2 regions of the Photobacterium sp. NCIMB 13483 genome follow, and region 2 is predicted to be linked to the other one. Evidence: predicted binding sites of a transcription regulator. Region 2 holds the regulator's gene; the other holds the start of a gene.
The links. Region 2 encodes PurR, which represses purine synthesis genes. Its sites were predicted from a motif close to TNANGNAAACGTTTNCNTNA; they were not measured.

Region 1 (12,051 bases), on a different contig from region 2:
TATATTGATAATCCGCATTTTCACTGCGGTCGCCTAAACTCGCCGCCCAAGTCACTTTTTTGGTGACTTCAGGGCGATCTTCACGCCATAAATAATTTAATTCTTGTTCTAATTTATCAAACCCTTCCCGGGTAATTAAATTGGTTCTCATCATTATTCTCAAACAATAGTTTGGCATTGTTCTATCATCGCTAAGGTAAAATAGAAAGCAATAGCACGATAAAATATGACCGTTAAATGGGGGGTAATTCGCTGAAGGAATTAATTGTTAACGGGGCGCGAATCAGTGAAATGTGATCTTGTTTACGTCGTAAATTAATCTCTCAAGTAAAGTAGTGTTCAGAGTTGAATCACCATGCTATAAAGGCATATCAAAAGGGATGTTGTTAGAGATGATGATAATACTAATAACACAATCATGATAATAATTAGCATGTTATAATCATTATTATGCCGTAATTAGTGTGTGTCGGTAATAATTACTCCCCTATAATCAATATAGGCTGTGATAATGTTCACTTCGATTGATTTGGTTGAATGTTCTTAGGCAACCGTGATTGAGGTGAAGATGTTCACCGCTAAATTAAACGTTAGTTATTACGACTGCGTACATTTAGTAACAATACGTTATCGTGATCGATGAAGGTGAAAAATGCAGGAAAATTATAAGATTTTAGTGGTCGATGACGACATGCGTTTACGTGCGTTACTTGAGCGTTATCTTTCTGAGCAAGGGTTCCAAGTACGCAGTGTCGCTAATGGCGAACAAATGGATCGTTTACTTGCACGTGAAACTTTTCACCTGATGGTATTGGATTTAATGTTACCAGGTGAAGATGGTTTATCTATTTGTCGTCGCTTACGTAATGCTAACAATATGCTGCCTATTCTAATGCTAACGGCGAAAGGCGATGAAGTTGATCGTATTGTCGGGCTTGAAGTCGGTGCAGATGATTATTTACCAAAACCGTTTAATCCACGTGAATTACTTGCCCGTATTCGCGCTGTTTTACGTCGTCAAACCATTGAAGCGCCGGGTGCGCCAAGTGTTTCCAGTAAAGTGATTGAGTTCGGTGAATTCCGTCTAAATCTTGGCACCCGTGAAATGTTCCGCGGTGATGCTCCTATGCCACTGACATCGGGTGAGTTTGCGGTATTAAAAGCCCTTGTAACTAATGCACGTGAGCCAATGTCACGGGATAAATTGATGAACATGGCGCGTGGTCGTGAATATTCAGCAATGGAACGTTCAATTGATGTGCAGATTTCACGTCTACGTCGAATGGTTGAAGAAGATCCTAGTCGTCCGCGTTATATTCAAACGGTATGGGGTTTAGGATACGTGTTTGTCCCTGATGGTCGTGAGGCGTAAGCCATGCGGTTATCGCCCAAAAGTACTTTTGCGCGAACACTGATATTATTAGCTGGCTTGTTAATCGCAAGCCAGATTTTTTCATATCTGACAATCGTCAATTACGCGCTACTTCCTAGTATTCAGCAGTTTAATCGTATTTTAGCGTACGAAGTAAAATTGATGCTGAAAGAAAATATTAAGATGGCTAATGGCCAAACCATCTATCTTGATCGTCCTATTCGACGAGAGTTACTTGAAGAATTAGGTGTGACGTTACATGCGCCTAATTCACCCGGTGCAGCAGAATTTCATGATGCCACTCATATCACTTATTTGAGTGAAGAAATGTCGCGTGAATTACATTCGCCGACTGATGTGCGGTTATTGCTTGGTGCCCATAGTTATGTGCTATGGATGAAAACCGATGCGATGCCAAATTTCTTAATGCGTATTCCGTTGTCTGAATTGCAAGAAGATGATTTTTCTCCTTTATTTCGTTATAGCTTAATTATTGCCTTTTTAGTGATTGCTGGCGGATGGTTATTTATTCGTATTCAAAATCGGCCTTTAGTCGAATTGGAGCAAGCCGCGTTGCAGGTCGGACGGGGTGAAACCCCACCACAATTACCAGAACAGGGTGCATCGGAAATTCGCTCAGTAACCAAAGCTTTTAATCAAATGTCACAAGGGATTAAACAGCTTGAAGATGATCGAGCGCTATTGATGGCTGGTGTCAGCCATGATTTACGAACGCCATTAACCCGGATTCGGTTAGCGACAGAGATGATGTCAGCGGAAGATAGTTATTTAGCTGATTCGATGATCACTGACACTGAAGAGTGTAATGCTATTATTAGTCAGTTTATGGATTATCTTAAATCGACTAAAAAACAAGCCGAAGAAGATGTTGATCTTAATTTGCTGTTAGAAGATGTTGCTCATACTGAAGGTAGCTATGGCAATGTTATCGAGCAGCAATTAACGCTGATTCCCGGCACTGTTTCAGTCAATGCTGTTGCCCTTAAACGTGCAGTTGCAAACTTGGTCATAAATGCCCAACGCTACGGTAATGGCTGGGTTAAACTTTCCAGTGGTGCTTCGGCTGATCGTAAGTCAGCATGGTTTTGTGTTGAAGATAACGGGCCCGGTATTGCCCCGGATCAAGTCACTAAGATGTTCCAACCATTAACTCGTGGTGATTCTGCCCGTGGCAGTGAAACTGAAGGTACGGGTTTAGGATTGGCGATTGTGAAGCGAATTGTTGATCAAAATGAAGGTTCAATTTCGGTGCGTAACCGCAGCGATGGTGGCTTAAGAGTTGAGATCAGTTTGCCGTTACATAAATTGAAGTAATCTTCTGTAACGCAGTCAACGTGGTTATTGGTGAAATAAAAACCCGCTTTCATTGTGAAAAGCGGGTTTTTTTATGAGGCAATAATTAGTGTTCGGTTGCGGTTGCTTCATCAATCAGTTCAATCGATTCAGCATGTTCGTTTGGTAAAATAATATTTAATAAAATCGCAGTAATACCGCCAGCAGCCATACCAGAAGAAAGAATACTTTTTACTATCTCCGGTAAGAATTGCAGTATTTCAGGTTTTTGGGCGATGCCTAATCCCATTGAAAACGATAATGCCATGATTAAAATCGCACGGCGATCAAGATGACAGCGTGAAATTATACGAATCCCTGATGCGGCAATGGTGCCAAACATGACAATGGTTGCGCCGCCCAATACTGGCTCTGGAATCAATTGAACCAAGCTTGCTACATCAGGAAATAACCCGAGTAGAACCAACATTCCTGCCACAAAGTAGCCGATATAACGGCTCGCCACGCCTGTTAATTGAATAATGCCATTGTTCTGGCTAAAGGTTGAATTAGGAAAGCTATTAAACACAGCAGCCATGGCTGAGTTAAGGCCATCAGCAAGAACGCCGCCTTTGATTCGTTTTAAGTACAACGGCCCTTTTACCGGCTGTTCAGATGTTTCTGAGGTTGCCGTAATATCGCCAATGGCTTCCAGTGACGTAACCGCAAACACTATCATTAACGGAATCAATAAACCCCAATCAAAACTAAGTCCATATTGCATTGGCATTGGAATTGCGATTAGGGTATCAGATGTGGTGATGTTGGTATTTATCATCCCTAGTGACCATGCAAGCAAAGTACCCGCTGCCATTGAAATGACAATAGATGACACCCGTAAATAAGGATTTTTAACACGGTTGAGTAATACGATAAAGCCTAATACCGTGCCTGCTAACATCAGATTATCAAGGCTGCCAAAGCTACCGTCGGCAATTGCACTGTAACCGCCACCAATCGAGGTTAGGCCAATCTGAATTAAGGTTAAACCGATTAATGTCACCACAATACCAGACACTAATGGCGTAATTATGCGTTGGGCATGTTGTAAAATGCGAGAGATAAACACTTCAGTAAAAGCGGCAAAAATAATGGTCCCAAAAATAGCCGCCATCATGGTTTGAATATCAGCACCGCCAGCTTTAAGGGCTAGGCCTGCACCAATAATAGGCCCCAAGAAATTAAAGCTGGTACCTTGAATTGATAATAAACCAGAGCCAATTGGGCCAAAGGTTTTAATTTGAATAAAAGAAGCTATCCCTGATGCCAGTAATGACATACTGACAATAGTATTAGTATCACTCGCGGGTAAGCCTAGTGATTGGCAGATGATCAACGATGGCGTAATGACCGCAACAAACATTGCCAGTAAATGTTGTGTGGCAGCAAACAACGTTTGTGGTAGTGGTGGCCTATCATCTAAGCGGTAAATAAGGTCAGAATTTTTTGGCGTTGCGCTAGTGTGATGCTGAGTCATACGTGATCCTAACTGGCACTCTGAAATCCATTATTCGCGCTGAATGGGCGATTATTGTGTTGTTGGCGGTGATCTGTGATTGCTGTTACTCAGAACCAAATCAACACTGGCAGAGCGTAAAGTGGCAAAATTTTGTCGCTATTGTAGTGATCTTTTGAAAAATAGCAATCGTTTGCTTTATTTTTAATAATGGCGGCCGCTAGGTCTAAATCTATAAGAGAAAGTGAATCACGGTTAATTACTTTTGGCTGTTATAACCGTGATAAAAGAAGAGTTAAGCGTTAGAGTAATTTTCGCGTTGACCTATCCAACGATCGATAATAGCGCTGGCGTTATCAGGATATTGGTCATGAATATAGCGGGCTAATTTTTGGACTTGAGGAATCAAATATTGGTCGCGAATTAAATCAGCCACTTTAAAATCAGCAATGCCGGTTTGTTTAGTACCCAGTAATTCACCTGGGCCTCGAATTTCAAGATCGCGTTGCGCTATGACAAAGCCGTCACTGCTTTCACGTAATACCGCTAAACGTTTCTGAGCTGTTTTGGTCAGTGGCGCATGATAAAGCAACACACAATGGCTGGCAATTTGACCTCGACCAACACGACCTCGAAGCTGGTGTAATTGAGCGAGTCCAAGTCGTTCGGGGTTTTCAATCACCATTAAACTGGCATTGGGTACATCAACCCCAACCTCGATAACGGTAGTCGCTACCAGTAAATCAATTTCCCCAGCTTTAAAGCTTGCCATAATGGCTTGTTTCTCTTTGGGCTTCATGCGACCGTGAACTAAACCTACTTTAAGTTCTGGCAGTAAGCGCGTTAATTCATCGGCAGTATCTGAAGCGGCTTGTGCTTCTAGTACTTCTGACTCATCGATTAAAGTACAGACCCAATAAGTCTGTCGACCTTCTTGTTGGCATGCGGCACGAATACGTTCAATTATTTGCGGACGACGGCTATCAGGCAACGCTACTGTTTGAATTGGCGTTCGTCCTGGCGGTAATTCATCAATCACCGAGGTATCCATGTCGGCATAAGCCGTCATGGCAAGAGTGCGCGGAATCGGGGTTGCAGTCATGACTAATTGATGCGGGTAACGTCCATTTGTTGCGCCTTTTTCGCGAAGATCAAGCCGTTGATGGACGCCAAAGCGGTGTTGTTCATCAATAATAATCAGCGCGAGGTTATTAAACACTACTTGGTCTTGAAATAAGGCATGGGTACCAACCACCATTTTGGCCTCACCACTGGCAATTTGCAGCAGCTCTTTTTCACGGGCTTTGCCTTTGAGCTTACCTGCCATCCAGCCAACTTTAATCCCCATCGGGTTAAGCCACTGGGCAAAGTTAAGTGCATGCTGTTCTGCTAATAATTCTGTCGGCGCCATTAATGCAACTTGATAGCCATGTTCAATAGCGCGTAAAGCGGCAAGGGCTGCAACCAAGGTTTTACCTGAGCCTACATCCCCTTGTACTAAGCGCATCATTGGCTGTGATTGGTTTAGATCTGCCTCAATATCTGCTACCACTCGTTGTTGGGCGCCAGTGGGCGTAAACGGTAAGCTGGCAAGCAATTGCTGTTTAAGGCTATCTTGCGGTGTTAATGACCAACTTTGATGTTGCTGACTTTTACTACGTAGCGCCAGCATCGATAAATTTTGGGCCAATAATTCTTCTAAAATAAGTCGTTTCTGAGCGGGGTGCTTTCCTGCATCAAGTTGTTCTAATGAGATATCAGCTGTAGGACGATGCATCAATTGTAATGCTTGAGCAAGGGTCATTTGTTGATCGTATAACCCGGTTGGAAGTAATTCTGTTACGGCTGATTTTTCAAGTAGAGCTAAGGCTTGATCGGTTAAATTACGTAATGTTGTTTGGCGTAAACCATCAGTGGTTGGGTATACCGGAGTGAGGGTTTCTTCGACACTTAATTCGGTCGGCTCTGAAAAAAGGCGGTAATCAGGATGAATGATTTCTAATCCAAATTGGCTGCCTTTAATTTCACCATAGGCTTTAACTTGTTTGCCTTGGCTAAAGCTATTTTTCATCGCGGCATTAAAATTAAAAAACTTTAATGTCACTGAGCCTGTAGTGTCGCCAATTTTTACTGTCAACATCTTACGTTTGCCAAATTGAATACTGCAATGGCTAACTTCACCTTGAACCGTTAAAAATTGGCCAGGAGAGACGCGATTAATCGGCCAAATGCGGGTGCGATCCTCATAACGAAGTGGCAAATGAAACAGCACATCTTGAACATTATTAAGCCCAATTTTATGGAGTTTTTCTGCCATTTTTGCGCCAACACCTGCCAGTTCGGTGAGGGCGACAGTGTTGAGGAGTTGTCCGCTCATGGTTAGTCCTTTTTAATTTCGCTAGCTGCGACGGGATGTTTGATTTTCTTCGCTTGCATTGCAGCCCACCATTGTTCATCAGCAACAATTTGGCCTTGATCATCTAATTGTGGGTAAGGTAAGTTTTTCTGTTTAGCGACATTGGCTAATACTGGGTGACCACGCTCAAATAAAATGCGATTGACTACATTGTCATCAAGTAAGGTGGTGGTGCGATCATACATACCTGCATTTTGACGTTGGCGTTGTGCTTCATACAAAATTAATGCACTTGCAACGGAAACATTGAGTGACTGTACCATGCCTACCATTGGAATAATGATGTCTTGGTCTGCCAGTGCTAATGCTTCAGCGGTGATCCCATTTTTTTCACCACCGAGAATAATCGCGGTCGGTTTTGTGTAATCAATCTCACGAAAATCGACGGCAGTGGTCGATAAATTGGTTGCTAGTACCTGCATTCCCTGAGCTTTTAAGGCGCTAATGGCATTGACCATTGTTGTGTGAGTTTCAAGTTCAACCCAATTACGAGCTCCCGCTGAGGTATGACTCAATACTTTCATCGCTTCTTTGGGCCATACGGCATGCACTTTATGAACCCCAACTGCATCGGCGGTACGAATAATGGCAGAGACATTGTTGGGTTTATGGACTTCTTCCATACACACGGTGAGATCAGGTTGGCGAGTGGCTAAGACTTGATGAATTCGTTGAAAGCGATCTGGCGTCATCTGGTTATACTATTTATGAGAATAAGGATGACGTTATAATAATATGGATCGGAATCCAAATACACAAAACGCCCACAAGTGGGCGTTTTATTCATATCATTAACAAGCTATCACGCTGATAGTGCTAATTCTTTTGTCGAGCAACTCGTACTACGTCAGGCATAATACGAATACGACGCATGATATTGGCCAAGTGCACACGGCTCTTGGTCGTCAGGCGAACGGTAATCGTATATAAACGGCCATCTTTTTCTTCGGTCGATAAACCTTGAATATTAGAGCCAGTTGCCGCGATAGTATTGGTTAAATCAGCCAATGCACCTTGGTGATTTTGCATATCGACTTTGAGGTTAGTGACAAACTCTTGTTCAAAATCTTCACTCCATTCAACCGCCATGTACTTATCCGGTTCTTTACGATAGCCCCGAATATTGGCACACTCTTCACGGTGAATAACAAGGCCTTTGCCTGGGCTTACATGGGCTACAATAGGATCACCATGAATCGGATGGCAACAGTTAGCAAAGGTTAGCAAAATACCATCGGCACCTTGAATCGGTAATCGACGATCGCTGTTTTTCGCCGTCAGTTCGTCGGCATTACCCAATAATCGGCGCGCAATAACCACACTCATCAGTTCACCCAAACCAATTTCTGTCAGTAAATCATCGACAGTTTCTAGTTTAAGATCGCTTAATACTTTGGCGATATTCTCTTCCGCAATTGTCTGCATGTTCACACCGCCTAAGGCATGATTCAGTAGACGACGGCCGAGGGTTATTGACTCATCACGACGCATAGTTTTTAAAATTTGACGAATTTTAGTACGCGCACGTGATGTCACCACATAGTTAAGCCATGCGGCATTAGGTCGAGCACCAGGGGCGCTGATAATGTCGATGGTTTGACCATTTTTCAGCGGCTTACTTAATGGATAAGGTTGGCGATCGACGCGAGATCCAACGCAGGTATTACCAATGTCAGTATGCACGGCGTAAGCAAAATCAACCGCCGTGGCACCAACTGGCAATTCAACAATGCGGCCTTTGGGGGTGAAAACGTAAATTTCATCTGGGAAAAGATCAGATTTGACGTTTTCGATAAACTCAAATGAGCTACCGGCGCTTTGCTGTAATTCAAGCAGGCTTTGCATCCAACGTTGGGCTTTAATTTGAGCAGTGGTGCCTGGGGCTTCACCGTCTTTATATGTCCAATGGGCTGCAACCCCTTTATCCGCCATTTGATCCATGTCTTCAGTACGAATCTGAACTTCAACCGGTACCCCATGCGGGCCAACCAGTGAGGTATGCAGCGACTGATAGCCATTGGCTTTTGGAATGGCGATATAATCTTTCATTCGACTTGGGCGTGGCTTGTACAGATTATGTACCTGACCTAATACTCGGTAGCAAGTATCAAGATCATCGACTAAAACGCGGAAGGCGTAGATATCCATGATCGAATGGAAGCGTTGTTCTTTATTCTTCATCTTGTTGTAGATGGAGTATAAATTCTTTTCACGACCAGAAACGACCGCGGTTATTCCCGCATCACTGAGGCGACCCTCAATTTCAGCGTGAATTTTAGTAATGATTTCTTTGCGATTGCCACGGGCTGCTGCGACGACTTGTTTTAGGACGCGGTAGCGGTTGGGATATAACGCTTCAAAGCCAAGCTCTTCAAGTTCAGATTTGATGTTATGGATACCAAGGCGGTGGGCAAGCGGAGAGAAGATTTCAAGGGTTTCACGAGCAATACGACGTCGTTTATCAGGGCGTAAAGCACCTAACGTGCGCATGTTGTGAGTACGATCGGCAAGTTTGATTAGAATAACGCGAATATCATGCGCCATTGCCATGATCATTTTGCGGAAGTTTTCAGCTTGCGCTTCTTTACGATCGCGAAATTTGAGCTTATCGAGTTTAGAGACGCCATCAACCAATTCGGCAACAGTATCGCCAAAGCGGCAGGCTAGATCCTCTTTAGTGACCTCGGTATCTTCAATCACGTCGTGCAGCAATGCTGCCATCAATGCTTCAATATCGAGACGCATTTCCGCCAGAATACGGGCGACCGCAACTGGATGGATAATATAAGGCTCGCCGGTTGAACGAGTTTGGCCTTCATGGGCGTCGCGAGCAACAAGATAAGCCTGTCGAAGCACCTCAATTTGAGGCTCCGACAGGTACTTGGTTGCGACTTCTTTCAGGCTATCAAAAAGATACAATTCGCCTGGTTCCCTGATTAACGGTGATGGTCGCCAGCAATAGCACTTACCGCAGCTAATTCAGCTGCTTCTTGCTCTTGCAGTTCCTGACGCTCGCGAGCATCAAGGATATCTTTAGTAATTAGGCCTTCTTCGATTTCACGAAGTGCAATTACTGTGTATTTGTCGTTTTCTTCAGGAACCAATGGATCCTTACCGCCGGTTTGCATTTGACGTGCGCGGCGAGCAGCAATTTGGATCAGATCGAAACGGTTGCCAATTTTATCAACAGCGTCTTGAACGGTTACGCGTGCCATGGAGGACTCCAGTGGTTATTAAATTAGGAATAGAAAATTGTACAAAATAACTTACTGATCTGCTAGTAGCGCAGTCAACATGCTTCTATATTTAGCAGTTTGCTTGTCTTGCTTCAATCGTTCTGCACGAATAATTGCTTTAAAGTCAATTAACGCGACATCGAAATCATCATTAACGATTACATAATCGTATTCGTTATAGTGTGAAATTTCTGAACGAGCTTCTTCCATACGACGGGCAATAACGGCTTCGCTGTCTTGACCACGGGTATTAAGTCGACGCTCCAATTCCTCTTTTGACGGAGGTAGGATAAATAAGCTCTTGGCGATAGGCATTAGTTTACGGATTTGACGCGCACCTTGCCAATCGATATCTAAAAAGACATCAATGCCTTTATTCAATTGCTGTTCAATCCATGGACGAGAAGTACCATAGTAATTGCTAAACACTTCGGCATGCTCAAGGAATGCACCTTGTTCTACCAAGTCGGTAAATTCTTCTACGCTAACGAAATTGTAATGAACGCCGTTTTCCTCGCCCGGGCGCATGCCACGAGTCGTATGGGACACGGATACTTTCATGTCATAGGTCGGGTTAGTTTCAAGAAGGGCATTAATCAAACTTGATTTTCCAGCACCACTTGGGGCCGACACGATGTATAGAGTACCTTTGCTCATTGCCTATTTTCACTCAGTGATAGAAGGGCGCGAAGATTATCACGATCTGCGCATAATTGAAATTAGCTGATTGCTTGAAAATTCATCTTTTTATTGAGTCAATACAACTTAAGCCTAGCTGGCTTTAATGATATTTCATAATCAGACTACATTTTCAAACAACTTTCCAAGCTAAATAGCATCAGCTTGGAAAGTTTGGGCAAGGGTTACTTACTCAATATTTTGAATCTGTTCACGCATTTGCTCGATCAATACTTTTAGTTCAACGGCAGATGCTGTGACGTCAGTATTAATTGATTTTGATGCCAATGTGTTTGATTCACGGTTAAATTCTTGCATCATAAAATCTAGACGACGGCCACATGCGCCACCTTTAGCAAGAATCTTTTGGGTTTCTTTTACGTGAGAGTCAAGGCGATCAAGCTCTTCGGCGACATCACTTTTCTGTGCCAGCATGATCAGCTCTTGTTCAATACGGTTACTATCAAGATCGACTTTTGCTTCATCAAGACGTGACATAATACGCTCGCGTTGCCATACCATTATCTGTGGCATTAGCGTACGAACTTTAATGGCTTCTGTTGAAATAGCGGCTAAACGATGATCGATTAATTGTTTCATGTTATCGCCTTCGCTTGCACGGGCGGCAATAAAATCATCCATTGCTAGCTCAAAGCCAGTTAATAGATCTTTATTAATCATATCTAAATCTTGTTCTGGTGCTTCCATCACTCCTGGCCAATTAAGCACTTGGAATGGACCAATATTACCTTCACCCGCAGTTTCTGTTACCCAACGAGCTGCATTAATAACTTGTTTGGCTAGTGCTTCATTGATTGTCAATTCAGTATTAGTGGCAGTGTTGGCTTCGTAGCGAAGGTTACATTCGACTTTGCCACGTGCTAAACGTTTACGAAAACGTTCACGCAATACCGGCTCAAGGCTACGGAATTGCTCTGGCATACGAATGTAGGTTTCAAGATAACGTTGGTTTACTGAGCGGATTTCCCACACAGCAGTACCCCAGTCGCCTTTTATTTCGCGACGGGCGTAGGCAGTCATACTATGGATCATTGGCTTGTGGCCCTTAGGTTATGATGGTTGCGGCGGCTAAACTTAGCGCATTTAACGGTAAGTCAGGTCTTCTAATAACAATAGCGATGCGTCGTAACCGAGTTTTATCATTATATGCGAAATCGCCGCTTACGGGCTACTGTTGTGAATGCAAAACAAGGTTGAATCTATCGTTTAAGCGGTGGTTTTCTCGTGCACTGGGATTGAGATGTCGCTATAATCGCCGGTTAATATCATCCAGCCAAAGGGAAATCCCGATGCGTCCAAGCGGAAGAAGTGCCACTCAGGTACGTCCAATCACTATTACTCGTAACTATACAGCCCATGCTGAGGGTTCAGTATTAGTTGAATTTGGCAACACCAAAGTAATTTGTACTGCCAGTGTTGAAGAAAATGTGCCGCGTTGGCTTAAAGGTAAAGGCCAAGGTTGGGTGACTGCAGAATACGGTATGTTGCCACGTGCAACCCATACCCGTAACCGTCGTGA
Region 2 (12,051 bases):
AGGCTATTAACCGCGGCATACCATGCTTGATGTGCAGCTACGTGAGTTAATTGGTAAGGGCCAGCAACATCACCGACGGCATAAATATTAGGATATTGTGTTTGTAGGTATTGGTTTACAGCGACAGTGCCACGCTCTGTTGTGGTAATGCCGAGTTCCTCTAAACCAAATCCTTGCACATTTGCAACACGGCCTAAAGCGACCATTACTGCATCAAACTCGATGCTAACTTGTTGGTTGTTATGTTCAACGATGGCACGTTGAATTCGTTGACCATTATCATCAAACGTTGATTCAAATTGAACAGCATTATGTTGCAGTAAGATATTAACGCCATCGTGTACAAGCGATTGTTCAACTAATTGAGCAGCATCGCGATCTTCACGATTTAATAGCTGAGGTGATCTTTCAACAATAGTGACTTCGGCACCTAATCGACAAAAACTTTGTGCTAATTCACAGCCAATAGGGCCACCACCAAGGATTAATAATCGCTTAGGCAGGGCAGTTAATTGCCACACAGTATCAGATGTTAAGTAATTAACAGTATTCAAACCAGGTATGGCTGGTACTAATGGACGCGCACCCGTTGCGATAACAATATTACGGGTTGTAATACGGGTGCCATTCACTTCAACTTCCCATGGCGAGACAATAGTTGCATCACCGGTAATACAATTTACGCCAAGCTTACTGTAACGCTCGATAGAATCATGGGGTTCAATTTTAGTAATGACTTTATGAATGCGGCCCATCACTTGTGTAAAATCGATATTATCAATGTGAGCATCGATACCAAGTGCTGATGCATTTTTGATATCAGCCGCAGTATGTGCTGCACGAATAAGTGCTTTTGATGGAACACAACCAGTATTTAAACAATCGCCTCCCATTTTGTGACGTTCAATAAGAGTAACATCTGCTTTTACTGCGGCAGCAATGTACGCGCTAACTAAACCGCCAGAACCTGCACCAATGACAACTAGATTCTGATCAAAGCGAGCGGGCTTTTGCCATTGTTTGTATTGTTTTTTAATAGCCATTGTTTTCATGATCCATTTTGTAAGTAATGGGAAAATGCCAAGTAGAACTAAAGAGAATAAAACGGGGGCAGAGATGATGCCACTGAGTGAATCTATTTTTCCAAGTTGAGTACCCGCATTAATATAAACGGCAGTACCCGCTAACATTCCTAATTGGCTAACCCAGAAAAAAGTACGGGTTTTAATTATGGTTAATCCCATTAAAAGATTAATAAGGAAAAAAGGGAAAACAGGAATTAAACGTAAACTTAGCAGATAAAATCCGCCTTCTTTCTTTATGCCATCATTTAAGGTTGTTAAGCGATTACCAAATTTTGCTTGTACCCAATCACGTAAAATAAAACGACTAGATAGAAAGGCCAGTGTTGCGCCTATTGTACTGGCAAAAGACACCATAATTAGGCTGGCCCAGAAACCAAATAAAGCTGCGCCTAATAAGGTTAATATTGATGCGCCAGGAATAGACAGAGCAGTGACTAAAATATATAAACTAAAAAAGCCAATATAAGATGTAATTGGATTTTCAATAATATAGTCTTGCAGGGTTAATTGTTCACGTTTAGCCGCTTCAAGGGTAAGGTATTGGCCAAGGTCAAAATAAAACCAAGTGCCAATAATTGCCAATATAACGGTAAGCAACAAAAGTTTATTACTTTTCATCGTGGCTCCTTTGTTGAGGCCGAATAGGTAATGAGCAAAAACCTTGTGCAGGAACATCTAGCGCAGTATTAAACTTAGCGGATAAATTTTGAAAACTCACTAATGCGGTTAATTCAATAATATCATCGCTGCTATACCATGTTGCAAGCGCTGCTAGCATTTCATCACTGACATGTTGATCGCTAAGAGTCATTGCTTCGGTATAAGCTAACACTGCTTGTTCTTGCTCTGAAAAGTGATCAGAAGATTGCCAGTGTGCAAGTGCTTTAATTTTTTCTAATGAATGGCAGCGCTCTGCTAATTTCATGCCGTTAGCGTCAACACAGAAAGCACAATCATTTAGTTGTGATACTCGTACACAGACTAATGAACGTATCACTGCATCAATCGGTGATTTTTTACGATCAAGGTAACCAAAGAACAAAGCCACTAACCAGAAAAGCACTGGTTTTTGTCCCCATAGTTTCGCGGGATTGAGAATATTGCCAAAATGGCGTTTTTGAAGCCATAGCAAAGGTTTGACCCATAATGAGAATGTTTTTTTGGTTAATATACGCAAGGTATGTCCTTATTAAATGAGAATCACATCGACTCTTAAGTAGCAAGACCGAGGGAAGTGATATTGTATTTCATTTAATGACAAAAATTTTTATTATTCAAAAAATTATTAGATATAACAAAGAACAAATAACAATAATGAATGTATGAATTGTTACATTTTATGTGGTGAATGATGCTTTAGTGTGGTATTGGATAAATATTCGTTCAAGAACGTTAAAAATACGTTTTTATGAAGGATGTATCTATGATTTTCGATATAAAGAATAAACAGGATCTTGGATAACTATTTTTTCATGGAATGTGTATTTTTAATTGTGCTGTATAATTAATGTACACAGTAAGATGTGTTCAGAGGAAGTGCAGGTTCAAGTAAGGATAGTTTGGAAAGATTATATGCAGATATCGAATAAAATAAATTAAAGAGGCACTGAGCCTCTTTATTCTTAAGCGTCACTTAGCCAGTTGACGAATATATTTATTATAGTTTTGCGAGCAGTTCGTTACGTCTACTTTCTGGTATTACAGACCAATGTTGGCCATGTATAGCACCTTCTAGAGCCCATAATAATTCTAAACTTAATGATGCCTCTTGTGTTTTTTGTAATGCCTTATAGGCGTTGAGTGCACCAAGATCGTATAGTTGATCAATAGTTTGAATACCTGCTTTTTTGAGCATTCTTTCATTTGATAGGCGTAAGTTAGGTAAATCTTTTATCCTAGCTGGCGCGCAACATTCTTTTGCTTTTTTATCAGCAAGTGCTGCTTCAAGAGAATATTTAGCTTGCTCTATTATTTTTTCAGGTTCTTCCCACCATTCATCAAGAATTGCGTAATGTTTAGTTATTACAGGAAACCCACGTTTCTTATAGATGTACGGTTCTAATCCCGCTTGTTGAAACTCCTCTTCAGTTTTAGCGTTTGCTCTTAGGTGAAGTTTATTATTAACCACAAGTGCGAACATTGCTTCGCCTGCGAAAATACCAAAGCCACCAAACATAGAACGCGATTTAACATTACCTAAATGGTCTAATAATTTTAATGAGTTTTTTAATATTGGTTTATCCATACTTCTACTCGGTGAATAAATGAGTGTCACCTAACATTAAAGTAGTCGTAAATTGACTTATTATTAAAGTTATTTACGAGAGAATTTTCCTACTCTAAATCATCCATGTATCACTTTATAAATAATATTATCAATATAGAAGTATTATTTATAATTTGTAAGTCTTTTGCTTACTATTATATGTATTTACAAGACCTATTATATTCGATCTTTTAAAAAGGTAAGTTTTAATATTAATTAAAGCTGATGAATCTGTGAGTTTGTTCATGTTTTTGAGAATAAGATATTTTTTGTAGGATCATCGAGCGAAATTCATTAGCTATAAAAAAGCCAATAAAAATATTGGCTCAATCAAAAGGGGGCGTGTTAGCGTAAATCCTTTACTGACTTGCGCTCAACGATGGCTGGCGTCATTTCAAAGATTTGAGGTTCATGATCTTTGTTCTTCATGCGTTCCATTAAAATCTTAATGGCGGTTTTACCTAAACGACGCTTTGGCTGATGGATAGTTGTTAATGGTGGCGCGAAGTAAGGCGCAAGATCAATATTGTCGTAGCCAATAATTGAAATATCACCAGGAACGCGTAACCCTGCTTGTTCAAAAGTACTGATCAGTGCCATTGCCATAATATCATTGAAACAGAAAATGGCGGTTGGGCGATCTGTCATTGCAATATACTTCTCAGCAGCTTCAACGGCTGAATCACACTCAAAGTCACCTTCAAGAATCCAGTTTTCGTTAACCGCTAAGTTTGCTTCTGCCATTGCTTTATTAAAGCCTTTTAGGCGTTCACGACACGTTGATTTATCGTTGTGGCCTGATAAACAACCGATACGGCTATGACCATGATCGATAAAATACTTAGTCGCAATGTAGCCACCTTGCTCAGCATTATCCTGAATTTTATCAGTATGTGGGCTTTCTGGACCCCAATCCATCACTACCATTGGTAGGTCTTTTTGACGCTCAAGTAGATCCAGTAATTTCTGATCAAGATCAGAACACATTACCAATAAGCCATCGACACGCTTTTCTGCAAGCATGCGCAAGTAATCATATTGCTTAGAAAGGTTACCTTCAGTGTTACATAAAATGAGCGTGTAACCTTCACGGTAGCAATACTCTTCAACACCATGTACAACCTCAGCAAAAAAAGGGTTGGTTGACTTAGTGACTAGCATGCCAATTGTACGGGTTGTATTACATTTTAGGCTACGCGCAACAGCACTTGGTGCGTAGTTAAGCTCTTCAACAGCAGCAAGTACTTTTTTCTGTGTTGCTTCTGCGACAAAGCGCGTTTTATTGATCACGTGTGAAACTGTTGTAGTTGAAACGCCAGCCATACGTGCAACATCTTTAATGGTTGCCATATTTATTCTTCTAATAATGGGTGCTAGAGATGTTTCTAGCTAATCGTGAGGTACCAAATTGAGTAATTACTGAGATGAATATAATTCAATGTTTTTCGGTAAAGTCTCTCGTTAATTATTCAATTTGGCACCAATAATGTGTCTACTGCATACTTAAATAGTATTAACACTAAAAGCCGCATTTATTCGCGGCTTTATAATTATTGCATATTTTTCAAGTGTAATCGCTTGCGTTCACATTTTACTGAGTGTTACGCGTAGTGCAACGTTTCAATTGTCTGGGAGTAAATTATTTGATAACTATCAACAAAAAATCGTAAATTTCAGTAATTTTACTGAAATTTACAAGAGATAATCAAAAAGACGATGAACTTTAATACTAGGATAGTAGATAAGGATAACCATGAACAGGGTGGGGATGTACGGAAATGTTCCAACCGTAGACATTGTTAATTATTTCAGGCTGTAATGCTTGCCATGGTGATCCATCGGCTTGAATCTTACCGTGTTGAATAATGACCATACGTTGAGCATATTGCGCAGCTAAGTTGAGGTCATGTAATACGATGATAACCGCGGCACCTTTTGCTGCCATGGTTTGTGCCATTTGTAGCGTTTTATGCTGGTGGGCGAGATCTAAGGCAGATGTTGGCTCATCTAACATTAGAATACATTTATCATCAGCTTGACTGAGTTGTGTTAGCACGCGTGCGAAATGGATTCGTTGTTTTTCACCCCCTGATAACGTGGGATATAAGCGTGGTGCAAGATGAAGAACATCAGTATTACGCATGGTTGTGAGGGTGATATCGTCAATTTCTTGGCGTGACAAACATAGCGGCATAGTGCCAAGTTCAACCACTTCTTTACAGGTAAAGGCGAAAGACAGCGAACTGTGTTGCGGTAAAATACCTAAATGACACGCCAGTTCAGATCGTTGCCAATCTTCAATATCGCGATTAAAAAATGTAACCTGCCCACTTTCAGGTGTTATTTCACCGCAGAGTATTTTAAGTAACGTGCTTTTTCCTGCGCCATTAGGCCCAAGTAGCGCCGTTATTTCACCCGCTTTTATATCAATATTAAAGTCATCTAATAATACTTTTCCTGCCAATGTTAATTGCAAATCACGTGCCGAAATGACAGTTGGGCGTGCAGAGGTTACCGTCATGCGATTCTGCCTTTTTGTTTATTCAATAGATAAATGAAGAATGGAGCGCCTAAAATAGCGGTAATAATACCAACGGGGAGTTCTTGTGGTGCAAAAGCACTACGCGCGATCATATCTGCGACAAGTAAAATTAAAGCACCTAGAATAGCTGAGATTGGCAATAATGTTTTATGATTAGGGCCTGAAATCATGCGCCCTAAATGGGGGATCACCAGACCAATAAAGCCAATAGGACCTGTAATAGCAACGGTAATCCCCACACCAGCAGCACATACAATAATTAAACTGCGCTTTAGATGTTGAACATTAACACCCATATGACGAGCTTCAGCTTCTCCTAATAAAAAGGCGTTCAATGCATTAGCTTGGCGATAACAATAATAATAGATAACAATGAGGCTCACAAAGGCAAGACAGATACTTGACCAAGTCGCCCCTGCAAGTGATCCCATTGACCATAATGAAAAATCACGTAGCGCTTGATCATCGGCAATATAGTTAAGTAGCCCCAAACCAGCACCAGAAATAGCACCAATTGCGACACCTGCTAATAGCATTACCACGACAGATGTACCGTTTTTATCGGTGCCAAGGTGATACACCAAATATGTGCTCAGCGCGCCACCCAAAAAAGCGAAGAAGGGCACAGCGCCAATGTTCATTAATAATGGATATTGCGTCATTAACGGGGTAAACAAAATGATCGCAAACGCCGCGCCTAGGCCTGCTCCTCCTGAAATACCAATAATACCTGGGTCTGCGAGGGGGTTACGAAATAAACCCTGTAGAACAGCACCGCAAATAGCCAGTATTGCCCCGATAGCAATACACAATAATGTTCGTGGTAGACGTATTTGATGGATCACGAGATTAATATGAGCGGCAAGCTGATGGTCTCCAGGTAATAACGCTATAAAACTATCTTTATAACTGATATCCATCGGTCCAATCGCAATTGAGCTTAATAATGCAAAGAGCAATGACCCAATACTGATAGCGTAAATAACATGGGGTGAAATACGGCTGTCGTTCATGATGGCTTTATCTCAGATTACGATTGTGGGTAGAAAATATGATTAAGGCGCATGGCTTCATTAATACTATGGATGCCTAAGCCACCAATTAATGCCGTCCCATCAATCACGGCAATCGCATTATTTTTTGCCGCAGGGGTTGCCTCTAAGACGGGCATTTTTTTGATAAGTTGTGCCATGTCTTTGATGGAGGCTGTTGTACGGTTACTGAGTAAAATAATGTCGGGTTGCATTTGTAAAATAGCCTCTGTTGAAACCGGTTTATAGTTTGCGACAACGGCTGCCGCTGGGTTTATTGCCCCCGCTAAAGTGATAATACTGTCGGCGGTGGTATTTTTTCCGGCAACGCTAATTGGTCGTCCATCATGAATCATTAAGAACAATACTTTTTTAGGCTGAGTCTGGTGTGAATTGTTTTGTTTAATTGTTTTTACTGTGGTGGTTATGGTCTGTTTAAGCTGCTGCGCTTGTTGTGAATGTTGGGTTAAGGCTGCCACTTGATCGATTCGATGCAGTAAATCAGACACCGTTTCGCCACCGTTAACAATATCGACCTCAATTCCCGATTGCTTTAACAATGTTAATGTCTTTGGTGGACCCATTTCATCGGAGCCAATAATGCGAGTCGGGGCTAAAGCAATCAGGCTTTCTGCTGACAGTTGACGGTGATAACCGACTTTAGGCATATCATCCGCCACCAGTGTTTTACTGGTTACATCGACGGCAATTAATTGTTGCTCGGCCCCTAATGCATTAATGATTTCAGTAATAGCCGCACCAGCGCTAATAACTCTTGCTGTATTTGAATTTGTTTGTGCATGGGCTAAGGGACTAAATAAGCTTGATGCGGAGATAAACAGTGTGGTTGATAACAGTATTTTTTGAGAAATATGTCGTAAAAAAGGTGTAGTTATAAAAGGTGCAGTTATAAAAGAGGTATGACGGTCCATTATTGTTGATCTTCCATTAATAGTTGCGTGGCTTTAATGTCGTTTTTTTGTAGAAAAGCTAATAACTTGAGCATCTGTTCGACGGAGGCTTTTTTATCAGCGCCAATAACGACGGGTTTATTTGCATGTGCTTTTACAGCGGCTAATAGTTGTTGTGAAAAGTTATCCCAGTTGTCGACCGATTGACCATCTAATGCCCAATAAGGTTCAGCGGCAACGAGATTTATCGTGATCGGATCGGCTTTGGTTGTTTGTAATATTTGAGTCGCGGTTTGCGGTAATTCCACATCTAATGCTTTAATTTTTACTGTTGCGGTAAGTAATAAAAACACCATCACAATAAAAATAATATCCAATAAAGGCGTTAAATCAGGGGTAAGTTCATCTGCATTTTGCTGATGATTATTGATACTAATCATGCTGATTTGCCATTGTAAGCCGGGTTTTCTTCACAAGTATCACATGGTTTTACTGGGCTATTACCAACATCAATGTTCATGCCTTCTAACCATAAATTACAACGATTTAGACTGTGCTCTAATGTCGCCATGATGCTATCGGCCCATAAGCCTAATAATTGTGAGCCTGTAATGGCAGGCAGGGCAATAATCAAGCCAGCTGCGGTAGTGCGCATTGCTAAACCTAGACCATCAGCAAGATCACTGGGAGTCACAGAGCCTGTTGATAAGGCAATGCCTTTAAACATTTCAATTAAGCCCAACACCGTACCAAGTAAACCTAATAGCGGACTAATCACACCAATTAAACTCAGTAATCGTAACCCTGAACGTAATTGTTGACGTTTTTGAAGTAGCCAAATGCTTGCGGCATCTTCACGTAATGGTTTCGTAAAATGACGATGGGAAATCAGCATCGAGATGCCTTTACATAATAATGGCCGTTGGTGTTTCAGTTGTTCTGCTAACTGATCAAGCGCGCGATCATCATGGCGATTTTGTTTATCTAAAAGGGCGGTGACTTTGGTTTTTCCAACGCCAGTACAGAGTAATACTTGTATAAACCGTTCAACTAAAATCATGACCGTTAATGCTGAACACGTAAGCAGCGGCCATGTCATAAGGCCAAATTGTTGGGTGAGGTTGTCAATAACAGTCATGGTTTAGTCCAGTTTAAAACGTACAGGGATCTGTACTCGGTGGGCAATTGCCTTACCGTTTACAATATGAGAAGAAAAATGCCATTTTTTGATCGCCGCGATTGCCGCGTTATCTAAGATCTGTGCACCGGATGACTTGATCAGTTTTTGCTTGAGTTGTTGTCCTTTTATATCAATCCAGACTTCAATCAGTACTTGACCTTCAATGCCACGACGTTTGGCTAATTTGGGGTAATTGACAGCGCCAGGTCGTGTTACAAAGGTCGGCTTTGATACCAACTGTAATGCTTGTGTTCCTGCGTTATCGACAGCGGTGGCTGCTGTTTTATTCGCTTGATTTGACGGTGCTTTTGTTGATTTTAGTGCTGTTTTTGTATCTGTCGTCGTTGTTGGTGTTACAGCTGATGATGTCTGCTTTAAAGGTTTTGTATGCGTAAGCTGCTTTTTCTTTACAGGGGGGACAGTTTTCTTTTGTGTTGCTGCTTTCTTTTGCGCTATTGCTTTATTCGACGTTCGTGCTTTTTTAGATATCGCTTTATCTACTGTTGTGGTCTTTGTTAAGCGCTTCATGGTTGATGCAACAGGGGGCTTTACTGGCACAGACTTTGTTGGTACCGATTCGGTCGGGGTGGATACTGGCGTTACCGTTGGCGGTGGTGTTTTCACTACAGCAGGTGGAACAGCAACAAAGGTTAAACTGACACGTGGCGTATCGGTTCCTATCGTCAGTGTGATTGGATCCTTGGTAGGCATCGCAGCAAGAAACATACTATGAACCAACAATGATACCGCCCCAGCGGCAACGTAACGTTTTGTATTCACTATTATTACCTAAAAATAACACTAAAAAGAACGTCGTCAATAGTGATTGAATATTGATGCAAAATATCACTCCCTGTATATATTGTCCGTTTTGTTATATTTTTCATGAGGTTAGTAATATTATAATTAATATTAGCACTTTATTTTTAGCTATTATCCATGAAATGCGAATAATATCAATTATCATTTGCAATATTATTCAATGGCAAATATCATGGCCGCAAATGAGATTAAGAATCATTGATGGGAATGGCAATGTACCGTTTCTGCATTGAAATCTTGAAATAAGCAGCTTAAAAAGTGATAGCAAATAATCATAAATGATGTGATGTGGGTCGATTTGTCGCCAACCTTATCGAAGTTACACGTGACAAGTTACTAAAGAGGGGCTAGTGGATATAGCCATTAATATGATAAATGCCGAACAACCTATATTGCCTATAAATACGCCAGCTAGTTTGGATATATCTAGTTTTGGTGGTGATATATTTGGAGAAAATACGCCGGATCCGTTGCGATTTGGTTTTCGACGTAAATTATCGGCACATGCTGGTGGTGGCAGTCATAATCCTATTGCTCCAGACCAAACACAGCCGTTAGCACAGCAGATTTTGCAGCTAACAGACCCACCTTTTAATAAGCGTTGTTTATACGTTCATATTCCATTTTGTCGTGTACGTTGTACTTATTGCAGTTTTTTTGAATATGCATCAAGCCAACGTCTGATTGATGATTATTTTGCAGCATTAATGGTTGAGCTTAAGTATAAAGCCGCGCAACCATGGACGCAGGCTGCACCTTTTCAAGCGGTCTATATTGGTGGCGGTACTCCGACAGATTTAACTGCGGCACAAATTAAACAACTCGGCACCATGATTCGCCATCACTTTCCGTTAGCCTCTGATTGTGAGTTAACGCTAGAAGGGCGAATTAACCGTTTTAGCGATGAAATGTTTGAATCGGCACTTGAAGGCGGGTTTAACCGTTTTTCTTTTGGTGTGCAAAGTTTTGATACACAAGTGCGCCGTAAAGCAAAACGTTTAGATGATCGTGACATAGTGCTGAAACGCGTCAGTGAGTTAGCAGCAACCGATCAAGCGCCAATTGTGATTGATTTACTCTATGGACTGCCATACCAGAATCTTGATGTGTGGCAACAAGATTTAAATGATTTTCTTGATTCTGGTGCCCATGGTGTTGATTTATATCAGCTGATTGAAATGGGCAATACGCCAATGGGGAAAATGGTTGAACAAGGCCGTTTACCAGAGCCGGCTGATACTATGACTAAAGCTTCAATGTTTGAAATGGGGGTAGATTATATGGCTAAACATCATCTACGCCGTTTAAGTGTTAATCATTGGGCGCGCGATAACCGCGAACGAAGTTGCTATAACAGTCTTGCTAAAACCACCGCAGAAGTCTTACCGCTAGGGGCGGGTGCAGGGGGCAATGTTGGCGGTTATGGTTATATGCAACATCGCAAACTTGAACGTTATATGGATGATGTTAATAACCAACGAATTCCACTCGCGATGATGGTTAAATCATCACCTCATGCTGCGGTTAATACGGCAATTAAAGCGGGCTTTGATCGTGGAGTGATTGTTGCAAAACAACTCGATAAGCAAGCCGGTTGGCCATTGTTTAGTTTTTGCATGCCATTATTTCAACAGTGGCAACAACATGGTTTTGTTGAAATAGAACAACTCGGGCATCACCGCTATTTAAATCTGACGTTAGCGGGGCAATTTTGGGCGGTAACGCTGGCGCAAGCCTTGATTCAAGTAATAACGACTGCAACGGTAAAAGCACAATCTTAACCGTGTGAAAATTAAATTTATTAGCTAATTGTAATTAAAAGGATGATAACTGTGTTTACTCGCTATTCTCATGATGAATTAAAAACGAAAGTTGCTCAAATATTGCAGCAGGATGAAAAACTTCATGCAGGTGCAATTGCTGAACAACTACAGGTTACAGAAGGTGAAGTGGCGTTATCGCTGCCATCTGAGTTAGTTTTTCCATTGGCTGGCAATGTGGCACAAACCATCGTAGAGGCATTACCGAGTTGGGGGCCAGTTACGGCCATCGTGCATTCAATGGGATCTATCTTTGAAGTAAAAGCACCGTTTCCCAAAGGAAAATTAGCCCGCGGTTACTATAATTTAATGGGTAAAGAGGGTGAATTACATGGTCATCTACGATTAGATTTAGTTGAGCATATTGCATTAGTCAGTAAGCCATTTATGGGTC

Region 1: a site for PurR is predicted at 4,363-4,382, ahead of C9I86_RS06990 (uracil-xanthine permease family protein). Genes of this name have one in related genera too.

The regions. Positions count from the first base shown of each region.
Region 1 is NZ_PYLV01000006.1:47,954-60,004, forward strand. Features, by position in the region: gene greB (transcription elongation factor GreB) at 1-151, opposite strand, end outside; gene ompR (two-component system response regulator OmpR) at 653-1,372, shown strand; gene envZ (two-component system sensor histidine kinase EnvZ) at 1,376-2,707, shown strand; gene C9I86_RS06990 (uracil-xanthine permease family protein) at 2,793-4,202, opposite strand; gene recG (ATP-dependent DNA helicase RecG) at 4,477-6,558, opposite strand; gene trmH (tRNA (guanosine(18)-2'-O)-methyltransferase TrmH) at 6,561-7,289, opposite strand; gene spoT (bifunctional GTP diphosphokinase/guanosine-3',5'-bis pyrophosphate 3'-pyrophosphohydrolase) at 7,414-9,516, opposite strand; gene rpoZ (DNA-directed RNA polymerase subunit omega) at 9,534-9,812, opposite strand; gene gmk (guanylate kinase) at 9,864-10,490, opposite strand; gene C9I86_RS07020 (YicC/YloC family endoribonuclease) at 10,701-11,564, opposite strand; gene rph (ribonuclease PH) at 11,822-12,051, shown strand, end outside.
Region 2 is NZ_PYLV01000011.1:7,287-19,337, forward strand. Features, by position in the region: gene C9I86_RS10415 (FAD-dependent oxidoreductase) at 1-1,703, opposite strand, end outside; gene C9I86_RS10420 (carboxymuconolactone decarboxylase family protein) at 1,693-2,262, opposite strand; gene C9I86_RS10425 (TfoX/Sxy family DNA transformation protein) at 2,743-3,330, opposite strand; gene purR (HTH-type transcriptional repressor PurR) at 3,697-4,701, opposite strand; gene C9I86_RS10435 (heme ABC transporter ATP-binding protein) at 5,081-5,872, opposite strand; gene C9I86_RS10440 (iron ABC transporter permease) at 5,869-6,906, opposite strand; gene C9I86_RS10445 (hemin ABC transporter substrate-binding protein) at 6,924-7,856, opposite strand; gene C9I86_RS10450 (biopolymer transporter ExbD) at 7,856-8,275, opposite strand; gene C9I86_RS10455 (MotA/TolQ/ExbB proton channel family protein) at 8,272-8,973, opposite strand; gene C9I86_RS10460 (energy transducer TonB) at 8,977-9,795, opposite strand; gene hutW (heme anaerobic degradation radical SAM methyltransferase ChuW/HutW) at 10,206-11,618, shown strand; gene hutX (heme utilization cystosolic carrier protein HutX) at 11,661-12,051, shown strand, end outside.